2 regions of the Marinomonas sp. GJ51-14 genome follow, and region 1 is predicted to be linked to the other one. Evidence: predicted binding sites of a transcription regulator. Region 1 holds the regulator's gene; the other holds the start of a gene.
The links. The regulator sigma-54, encoded in region 1, starts transcription at its own class of promoters, with help from an activator protein. The targets are predictions, from matches to a motif close to TGGCACNNNNNTTGCTNT.
Positions count from the first base shown of each region.

Region 2: a site for sigma-54 is predicted at 3,224-3,241, ahead of AC0L3Y_RS04715 (NCS1 family nucleobase:cation symporter-1). Genes of this name have one in related genera too.

Region 1 is NZ_CM147879.1:2,808,624-2,813,760, reverse strand. Features, by position in the region: gene lptB (LPS export ABC transporter ATP-binding protein) at 1-207, shown strand, start outside; gene AC0L3Y_RS13380 (RNA polymerase factor sigma-54) at 283-1,758, shown strand; gene ptsN (PTS IIA-like nitrogen regulatory protein PtsN) at 1,776-2,225, shown strand; gene AC0L3Y_RS13370 (HPr family phosphocarrier protein) at 2,235-2,504, shown strand; gene mgtE (magnesium transporter) at 2,579-3,865, shown strand; gene yjgA (ribosome biogenesis factor YjgA) at 3,872-4,405, shown strand; gene AC0L3Y_RS13355 (YhdP family protein) at 4,572-5,137, opposite strand, start outside.
Region 2 is NZ_CM147879.1:952,973-958,109, forward strand. Features, by position in the region: gene AC0L3Y_RS04705 (putative bifunctional diguanylate cyclase/phosphodiesterase) at 1-937, shown strand, start outside; gene AC0L3Y_RS04710 (NAD(P)H-dependent oxidoreductase) at 1,055-1,693, shown strand; gene AC0L3Y_RS04715 (NCS1 family nucleobase:cation symporter-1) at 1,772-3,172, opposite strand; gene AC0L3Y_RS04720 (DUF3750 domain-containing protein) at 3,490-4,029, shown strand; gene AC0L3Y_RS04725 (YheV family putative zinc ribbon protein) at 4,083-4,343, opposite strand; gene prlC (oligopeptidase A) at 4,461-5,137, opposite strand, start outside.

The DNA of each region.
Region 1 (5,137 bases):
GGTGATATCAAACTGATAATCAAACACCTTCAAGAAAGTGGCATCGGTGTCTTAATTACCGATCATAACGTCCGGGAGACACTCGATATCTGTGATAAGGCCTACATTGTTGGTAACGGCTATATCATTGCGTCAGGAGATGCGGATACGGTCATCAATAATGAACAAGTCAAAAAGGTCTATTTAGGTGACGACTTCCGCTTGTAACCCCTTATCATTACTATAGAAAGGGAGTAGTATGCATAACTTGTTCCAATTCACTCAAACAAGAAGAGTTGCTCTATGAAGCAGTCTTTACAATTAAAACTCGGTCAACAGCTGACCATGACACCACAACTGCAACAAGCCATCCGCTTGCTGCAGCTTTCTACGTTAGATTTAAAACAAGAAATACATGAATTCCTTGAATCAAACCCTCTTCTTGAACTAGATGATGACGAACAACTTCATAATGAAATACCAGCCAGCATTGAATCTAAAAGCACTGACACTGTCCTTGATGCAAGTACCAGTGAAGAAGCTCGCGTAGAGTCTGAATGGACGGAAAACATTCCGGAAGAATTATCCATCGATAGTAACTGGGATGACACGTATCAAAGTTCAGCTGCAGTAAGTGATAACAATAGTTATGAGGGTGATAGTGATTTTGAAAGCCGTAATGCTCCAGCAGAAAGCATCCAAGATCATTTAATCTGGCAATTAAACCTAACTCATATGTCTGATAGAGACATTGAAATCGCCTATGCCATTATTGAATGTGTTCAACCCGATGGCTATCTCAGTATATCAACAGATGAAATTTGGGAATCACTTGGCGTTGAGCTAGAAGACTTAGATATAGAAGAAGTGGTTGCCGTGCAGCATCGATTACAACGTTTTGACCCTGTTGGTGTTTGCTCGATTGATTTACGTGACTCCCTATTAGTGCAACTAGAAGCATTTCAAAATCATCCGCTTTATAAAAGCACTCACAACCTTATTGACCATTATTTACCTTTACTGGGTAACCGCGACTTTGTCCAACTAAGCCGCAAAACAAAACTCAAAGATGAAGCACTAAAAGAAGTTGTTGATTTAATCCAGCAACTTAATCCGCGTCCGGGTTCAGTCATTGATGTAGACGATACAGATTATGTTATCCCAGACGTATCGGTGAAAAAACGCAATGGGACTTGGCAGGTGGAACTAAATAATGACGCACTCCCACCGATTAAAATTAACGAAACCTATTCTGCAATGGCCACAACATCAGCCGCAACAACTGAAGATGTAAGCTATATTAAAACGTCTCTTCAAGAAGCCAAATGGTTTATGAAGAGTTTACAAAGCAGAAATGAGACATTATTAAAAGTAGCCAGTTGCATTGTTAGCAGACAAATTGATTTCTTCGAATTAGGTGAAGAAGCAATGAAACCTATGGTCCTTCATGATGTTGCCGAAGAAGTTGGCATGCATGAATCGACAATATCCAGGGTGACAACACAGAAATATATGCACACCCCTAAAGGTATTTTTGAACTTAAATATTTCTTCTCAAGCCATGTTAATACAGCATCTGGAGGAGAATGTTCTTCTACCGCAATACGAGCTATGATTAAAAAGCTTGTTGCTGATGAGCCTGCGAAAAAACCATTAAGTGATAATAAGCTAGCCACTATATTGGCTGACCAAGGCATACAGGTTGCACGACGAACTGTTGCCAAATATCGTGAGGCGATGAACATCCCTCCTTCCAATGAACGTAAGCGATTGATCTAAACGGATACCATTTTAATATGTCATTAAAATCATTATTAAAAGCTGAGCTAGTTTTAGCAAAGCAAGATATTGTTAGTAAAAAACGCGTTCTAGAAAGCTTGTCTGAAGTAGCATCAAATCGCCTCCATTGCGATAATGAAGCCGTATATGATGCACTATTAGGACGAGAAAAACTTGGCAGCACAGGCATTGGTAATGGTATAGCCATTCCACACTGCCGCCTAGAATCAGCAAACCATACTGCAATTGTGGTTATGTCACTACAAAATCCTATTGATTTTGATTCAATTGACAAAAGAGCTGTTGATCTCATTTTTGCATTAATTGTTCCCCCCCATGAATGTGATGAACATTTAGCAACGCTTGCCCAGATTGCTGAACTTGCCCAATCCCCTCAGGCACTAGATAAATTACGAACTGCTCAAACTAATGAAGATCTATTTAATATATTTGAGTCATTAATATAGGACAAATACATGCAAGAAGTGTCTGTTACAATCATCAATAAATTAGGCTTGCATGCCCGTGCCGCCGGGAAACTTGTAGAAACGACCACTCGCTTCTCTTGCGATATCACCATTGAAAAAGAAGGCCGTAATGTAGATGGAAAAAGCATCATGGCAATGATGATGCTGGCTGCTGGTAAAGGCACGGAAATATTAGTAAAAACAAATGGAGAAGATGAAGAGGAAGCTATTAAAGCTATTATTGAGCTAATTAATAATCGTTTTGGTGAAGACGAGTAAAACCTACATGTCAGAAAAAAACGACTTTAGCCCACCTTCAAACGGTCACCGAATCACTCGAATCCGGTACCACAATGCAGATCCGTTATTTACTTAACGGAGCCTTACCCGCACAAGATGTTGCTAGACTATTAGAGTCCTCCCCACCAAAAGAGCGAAAACTTCTCTGGGAGCTAATAGACACAAAAAACGAAGGCGAAGTCCTACAGTATCTAAGTGAAGATATTGGCGCTCATTTCATGAAAAGCATGGATACTGAGCGACTTATTGCTGTCTCTGAAAATTTTGAGAGTGATGACCTCGCCGATTTACTTCAACACCTTCCAGAAACGATTGTAAAAGAAGTACTTGCGTCAATGACCACGCAGGACAGGATGCGAGTAGAAGCACTATTAAGCTACTCAGAAGATTCTGCCGGCGGCTTGATGAACACGGACACCATCACTATCCGTCCCAACATTACCATAGACATTGTTTTTCGCTACTTACGTAGGCATAACACATTACCAGATATGACAGACAATCTATTGGTTGTCAGTCGTTCCGACCGATTATTAGGAACGCTACCCCTTACAAAATTATTAGTGTCAGATGCTAACGCGACCGTTCGCGACATCATGGAAACAGAGTTTACCGTTATAGAAGCAGAAACCACAGCCAGTGAAGTAGCACAACTATTTGAAAAAATGGATCTTGTCTCAGCTCCTGTAATTGATGGTAAAAGCAAGAAACTATTAGGTCGTATTACTATTGATGATGTGGTGGATGTCATTCGTGATGAAGCTGAACACTCCATGTTAAGTATGGCTGGACTTGATGATGATGAGGATACTTTCTCCCCCATCATGAAAACAACCAAAAGGCGCGCCGTATGGCTTGGTGTTAATCTAATTACAGCCTTCATCGCTTCTTATGTGATTGGCTTATTTCAAAACACCCTTGACCAAGTTGTTGCCCTAGCTATTTTGATGCCTATTGTGGCAAGTATGGGAGGGATTGCCGGATCACAGGTATTAACTCTCGTTATTCGCGGTATTGCCCTAGATCAAATTGGTGCTACCAATACTCGCTGGCTATTAAACAGAGAGCTTATTGTTGGCCTTCTTAATGGTCTATTATGGGCAACAGTTATCGCCGCACTTACTGCACTTTGGTTTGACAACATAAAGATTGCCTATATCATTGCTGCTGCTACGATAATAAATCTGCTATTTGCGGCGACCACTGGTACACTTCTGCCGATTTTCTTAAAAAAAATTGGCGTAGATCCCGCATTGGCTGGCAGCGTAATTTTGACAACAGTGACCGACGTGGTAGGTTTTCTATCTTTTCTCGGCCTCGCTACTATCTTTTTAATATAGGTTCCCATGACAGACTTCGATCAACTTGAAAATGAAGACGAAATCCCTAAAAGCAAAACCCAGATAAAACGTGAAGTAGAAGCGTTACAAGATCTTGGTAAAAAAATGCTTGAACTTAGTAAAAACCAACTCAAAAAAGTCGAAATGTCAGAAACACTTCGCGATGCATTCATTGAAGCTGGCCGCATTAAGAAACATGAAGCTATGAGAAGACATTTGCAATACATTGGCAAAGTCATGAGAACGGAAGATCACGAAGCCATTGCTCAGCGTGTAGCACTATTTGACTCCACATCAGCGGCATACAATAAGTTATTCCATCAATTAGAAGTTAAGCGAGATGCTTTGATTGGTGAAAATAGTAAAGAGGTTTTGTCCCAGTATTTAGATGAAAACCCTGAAATTGAAGAAATTCAACTTCTTAGACAATTAATTCGACTATCTCAAAAAGAAGCATCACAAGAAGGCAGTACAACAACAAATCGCAAGAAACTATTTCGCTTTTTACGTGAAGCAGAAGAAAAACGCTTAGGGCTATAGAGCTTTTAAAGCGACATTAATCTTAATAAAAAGGCTCAGCTTGCTAATTATACAAGCTGAGCCTTTTTATTAAGATCCAAGAGTAAAAGATAAAGCGCCATTCAACACAACAATGATCATTACAGAAAATAACCGTTAACACACTTCCAAACCAAAAAAACTCTCACTATTTGGATTTATCTAACGGCTTGTATTTTATTGGCGTCATCGTTGGACTATCAAAAGAGCCTTCCACTTTATACTGTACACTGGTTACTTTTGACAGCTGGTCACCAATCAGTTTATCAGTTATATAAAGCAAACCCGCAAGCTGTGGAGTTCCCCACAAAAGACCAGCAATCGGCAAAGCTCCCGTGAGAGGAAAGGTTGCAGTTAATGTTTCATCTAGGGTTTCGTCCACTATATTAGCCTTACCAGTTAAAGAAAGTATAGCCGAAGGCGAGTCTATGGTGATAGGTGAAGTTGTTTTTAAAATACCAGCACTTATAGAAAGCTCTCCACTAAAATCATCATAAGTAAGTCCCGGTTGATACATATCAGAAAAATCAAGTGATAGCCTCCTAGTTAAAGCCCCAGCATTAAAAACACCCAAGAACTTCAAAAAAGCAGGTAATTCATCCACTTTACTAAAATTACCGTCTTCAGCAGAAAAACTAATACGTCCATCAATAGATGGCCTATCAAGGAAAAAAGGATGTCCTTTCCAATCAAGAGCCACATCAATTTGATATT
Region 2 (5,137 bases), 1.9 Mb from region 1:
TTCTATTACCCAATCAAAGACTCATGTAGGTGCAACCATTGGGGTCGCTCTATACCCAGAACACGGCAGTCATCATGATACGCTTATTCAAAGCGCTGATATGGCCATGTATCAGCAAAAACGTTTGGAAAAAGGTAAAGTAGGTTACTTTAATGAGTCCCTACGCTTACAAATTATTCGAGAACGGTTACTTAGTGATCGTCTATCGACAGCAATCCAAAAGAACGAGTTACGATTGGTTTTTCAGCCCATTATAAAGAGTGCTACAGGGAATCTTGCATGCATCGAAGCCTTATTAAGGTGGCGGCTTGATGGTGAAGAAATCTCGCCTATCGAATTTATTCCAGTTGCAGAACAATACGGCATGATAAAAAGTATAGGTTTATGGGTAGTAGAAAAAGCCTGTCAACAAATTATGTCCTTATCTAAAAGTGGTAGATCTTTAACGATTAGTATCAATGTTTCAATTATTCAGCTCCAAGATAAGGACTTTGTTACACACATTAGAACCCTCCTTACCCGTTTGAAATTTGAACCAAGCCTATTACATATAGAAATTACAGAGTCTGTTTTTGCCGCTGATAAATCAACATTAATGGCTCAAATAAAAGCACTCCAAGAAATGAATATCAAAATATCCATTGACGATTTTGGAACAGGTTATTCATCCCTTGCAAGCATGCAAGATCTGGGAGTTGATATTGTCAAAATAGACAAGAGCTTTATTGATAAGATCAACGACAGTGGTTCAAACATTGTCCATGCGGTCATGCAAATATCACAACCTATGGGTTATCAAGTCGTTGCTGAAGGTGTTGAAACTCTTGAACAAGTTAATAAGCTCAATGATATCGGTGTGCACTTCTTACAGGGTTATTACTTCTCCAAACCCTTAGAAATCGATCAGCTGAGCGATTATTTGGACCACAACCCTTAAAGCATAACTTCCAGATCTGATTGATTGTCATAATAGAGTAATTGATTCGCCCCCCTTGAATTATCGTTCAAATAAACCATATAAGAGTCATACAAAACTCTTTTAAGGAAACTCGAAATGTCGAATTTGATAGACAAATTAAACTGGCGCTATGCAACGAAAAAAATGGATCCAAGCAAAGCGGTTGAACAAGAAAAAGTAGACCGTATCTTGGAAGCTACTCGCTTGACCGCAACCTCTAGTGGCCTACAACCATACGAAGTGATTGTAGTAACTAATAAAGAATTGCGCGAAAAAATCGTTCCTCACGCTTGGAATCAGGCTCAAATTACAGACGGCTCACACCTTTTAGTTTTTGCTGCATGGGACAACTATACAGAAGATCGTATCAACGAAATGTTTGACCTTGTGAATGACGAACGTGGATTCAAAAATGAAGGTTGGGAAAACTACCGCCAAATGATCTTAGGCGCTTATCCTCCACGTGATGCGGAAGTAAACTTTCAACACGCAGCACGTCAAGCTTATATTGGCCTTGGAACAGCCCTAATTGCAGCGGCAGAAGAAGGCGTAGACAGTACGCCAATGGAAGGTTTTGATCCTGCAAAAGTAGATGAAATTCTTGGTCTGACAGAACGTGGGTTACGCTCTGTTATCTTGTTGCCTCTAGGCTACCGCGCAGAAGAAGGTGATTGGCTGAAAGATCTAAAAAAAGTTCGAGCATCAAAAGAAAAATTCATTACTGAAATGAAATAAATTTTTCATTGAATGAAAAAATGTAAAACGCCACATCACTCCATAAGTGATGTGGCGTTTTTATTTAAACTACCAAATTTATTTGCTTAAAGCACGGTAAACAATGGCACCAAGTAAAGCTCCAAGTAGCCATGCATAACCTGATAATACTGCTAAAGCGTCTACCCACACTGTCGATACAGAAAAAACAGCACCAATGATGAATGCAATTACAGCAACATTATTCCAACCTTTAGAATAGAAATACGCACTTTTTTCACTCTCATCATACAGATCAGATAACTGTAGTTTTTGCTTACGAATAATGTAGTAATCGACAATCATGATGCCGTAAAGAGGTGCAAGCGTCGCTCCTAAAGTATTCACAAACGCACCAATACCTACTTGGCTAATGAAGCTAGTCCATAAAGCACCTATGATCAAAGCAAAACCCGATGTAATAAATCCGGCTTTTTGGAAAGTCATGCTTTTTGGAGCTAAGTTGACGATACCATTCACGGCTGGAATAAAGTTCGCCACCAAATTAATACCTACCGTTGCAGCAAAAAAAGTGACCGCAGCAATAACGCTTAATAAAGCGCTGTCTGCTTTTTCAACGATAGCAGTTGGATTTGTCAATTGTTCTCCATACACAACAGCAGCACCAGCGGTAATAAGTAAGGCAAGAGCAGAAAAGATAATCATGTTCAAAGGCAAACCTAATAAGTTACCAAAAGTCATAGATTTGTGGTCTTTAACATAACGAGAGAAGTCACTAAAGTTGATCATTACAGCAGAAAAATAAGCTACCATAGTACCGACAATAGCGATAAAACCTTTTAGCTCAGAACTAAAGGTTGCGTCTTCGTGACGAAAAATACTGTTCGCTGCACTTAATAACTGACCATCCGCTTTATTCCAAAGCACAATCAACAACCCAATCATGACAGCATAAACAAATGGGCCTGCTAGATTTAAGAACTTTCCAACCCAATCCATACCGCGTGAGAAAAGAACCATTTGTAGAGCCCAAACAATTAAGAATGAGCACCAGCCAATAATAGTCATGCCTAAATAACTCTCTCCGCCCGTAGCACCTGTAATGGTTACGATCAAAAGATTAAGCGCTGTTGAAGCGAAATACGTCTGAACACCAAACCAAAACACTGCAACAATTGCTCGTAGCATAGCGGGTAACTTTGCGCCTTGTGTGCCCATGCTGGCACGAGCTAATACAGGATAAGGGATGCCATAATCTACGCCAGCTTTACCTGAAATATTAACTAAAAACATCACTAACAGACCCGCCGCGATCAAACCTGCAAACGCCGTCCAGCCTGTTACACCATAAGCAATAAACAAAGAAGCCACTAATGTGTAGCCAAACAAACTCTGAATATCATTAGCCCAAATATTAAAGATCTCAAACCATTTCCAGGTCTTTTGCTCTTCTCCAATAGGAGCAAGAGAATCGTTTTCAGCATTAGGAACTTGACTCATAAGTAATTGCCTCGATTCATGAAATTAATGTTTCTTTTTTGTAAATTATGAAAAGCAGGTTTCATGCCATAAAAATGACTCACCTAAGATTATTAGAATTGGACAATTCCGAGCGAATAAATGAAGATATAAAAATGAGCTATTTAGAATAATGCGCCAATCAAGATCAATTCATGACAGTTCGCACCTTTTTGGATTAAGCCGAAATAAATAGACGACTCGTATAGAATATACACACCTTCCTAAATTCTGCCCCTTTTTTAATCAGCAATTATGGTATTAATAATTGATATGAACATTTTATTTAGGACAAGCAAATGAAAAAGTACTTGGGAATTCTAGTTACTGCATTGTTATTAAATGCTTGTTCTAACGATGACTGGCGAACTGCAAGCCGTGAACCAGCAGGCATCGCTCCAAATCCAAAAGAAGTCTCTGAAGCCGTTATTGAGTTCTATGCAGCCGACGCTTTTAGTTGGCGTGGTTGGTTTGCCGTCCACTCGTGGGTCGCAACAAAAGAAAAAGGGGCGTCTGAATATACGGTATATGAAGTAACTGGCTGGCGTGTAAAGCGTGGCTTACCTGCTTTATATGAATACAAAACAAGCACGCCAGACCGCTATTGGTTTGGCTCTAAGCCGGAGAAAATATTATCGATAACCGGTGAGAAAGCCGAAGCTTTGATTCCAAAAATTACCGCAGTGGTTGCACGTTACCCTTGGGCAAATGAATACACTATTTTCCCTGGGCCAAACAGCAACACCTTCCCAACTTGGGTCGGTTTACAAGTACCTGAACTAGGACTTGATATGCCATTCAGTGCAATAGGCAGTGGCTACGCAGATAACGACAAATAAACGTCATTGTCCTGTTAAACCTTCACCATATAGGAAGTCACAAAACTCTGTAATCAGTGCTTTGTCATTCCTGGATTTGGAATAAAGTTAATCACCACTTCTTCTGCTTCTGGAGCACTGCTGTGTGGTGTATTCACACGCGTTGGAATCTCAGTAGGCTGAGCCTGTATTACCGTAGATTGCTCATCAGTGTAGCCACAGGAAATACATTCACGATATTGCTTTTCAACCTCATCATCACGCCATGCACGGATTTTATCCATTTCACTACAACGCGGGCACACGGCACCGGCGATAAAGCGTTTTACTGTCATAACCTTACTACCTTTAAAAAGCACATAAAAAAGCAGTGTTCATCTCAACCATCTACTTAGAAGTCATGAGACAAGACACTGCTTTATTGTGACATCAATTTTCAAATCGATTAATGTTTAAGCAGCAATACCGCTGTGTCTTAAGAGCGCATCAGTGCTTGGTTCACGACCACGGAATTCAGCAAACAACTCAGCTGCAGGACGAGAACCACCGTTGGCCAATATGGTATCACGGAAGTGCGCGCCCGTATCTGAATTGAAAATGCCATCTTCTTCAAATTTTGAAAAGGCATCGGCAGACAAGACTTCAGCCCATTTGTAGCTGTAATAACCTGCAGCATAACCACCAGCAAAAATATGCGAAAAGCTATTTTGGAAACGGTTAAACGACGGTGGTGTAATAACAGCAACCTTGTTGCGAACATCTTCAATAACAGATTGAACAGAAATGTCTAGTTGATATTCCATGTGCAAACGGAAGTCGAATAGAGAGAACTCTAATTGACGAGTCATTTGCATGCCTGACTGGAAGTTTTTTGCAGCCAGCATTTTATCTAATAAATCTTTCGGTAATGGCTCATTGGTTTCATAATGACCGGCAATGTAGGCCAAGGCTTCTGGTTCGTAGCACCAGTTTTCCATGAACTGACTTGGCAGTTCAACAGCATCCCACGCTACGCCATTAATACCTGATACAGACGCAACATCAACTTGGGTCAGCATGTGATGCAAACCGTGACCAAACTCATGGAATAAAGTTGTGACTTCATCGTGTGTCAGCAAAGCTGGCTTAT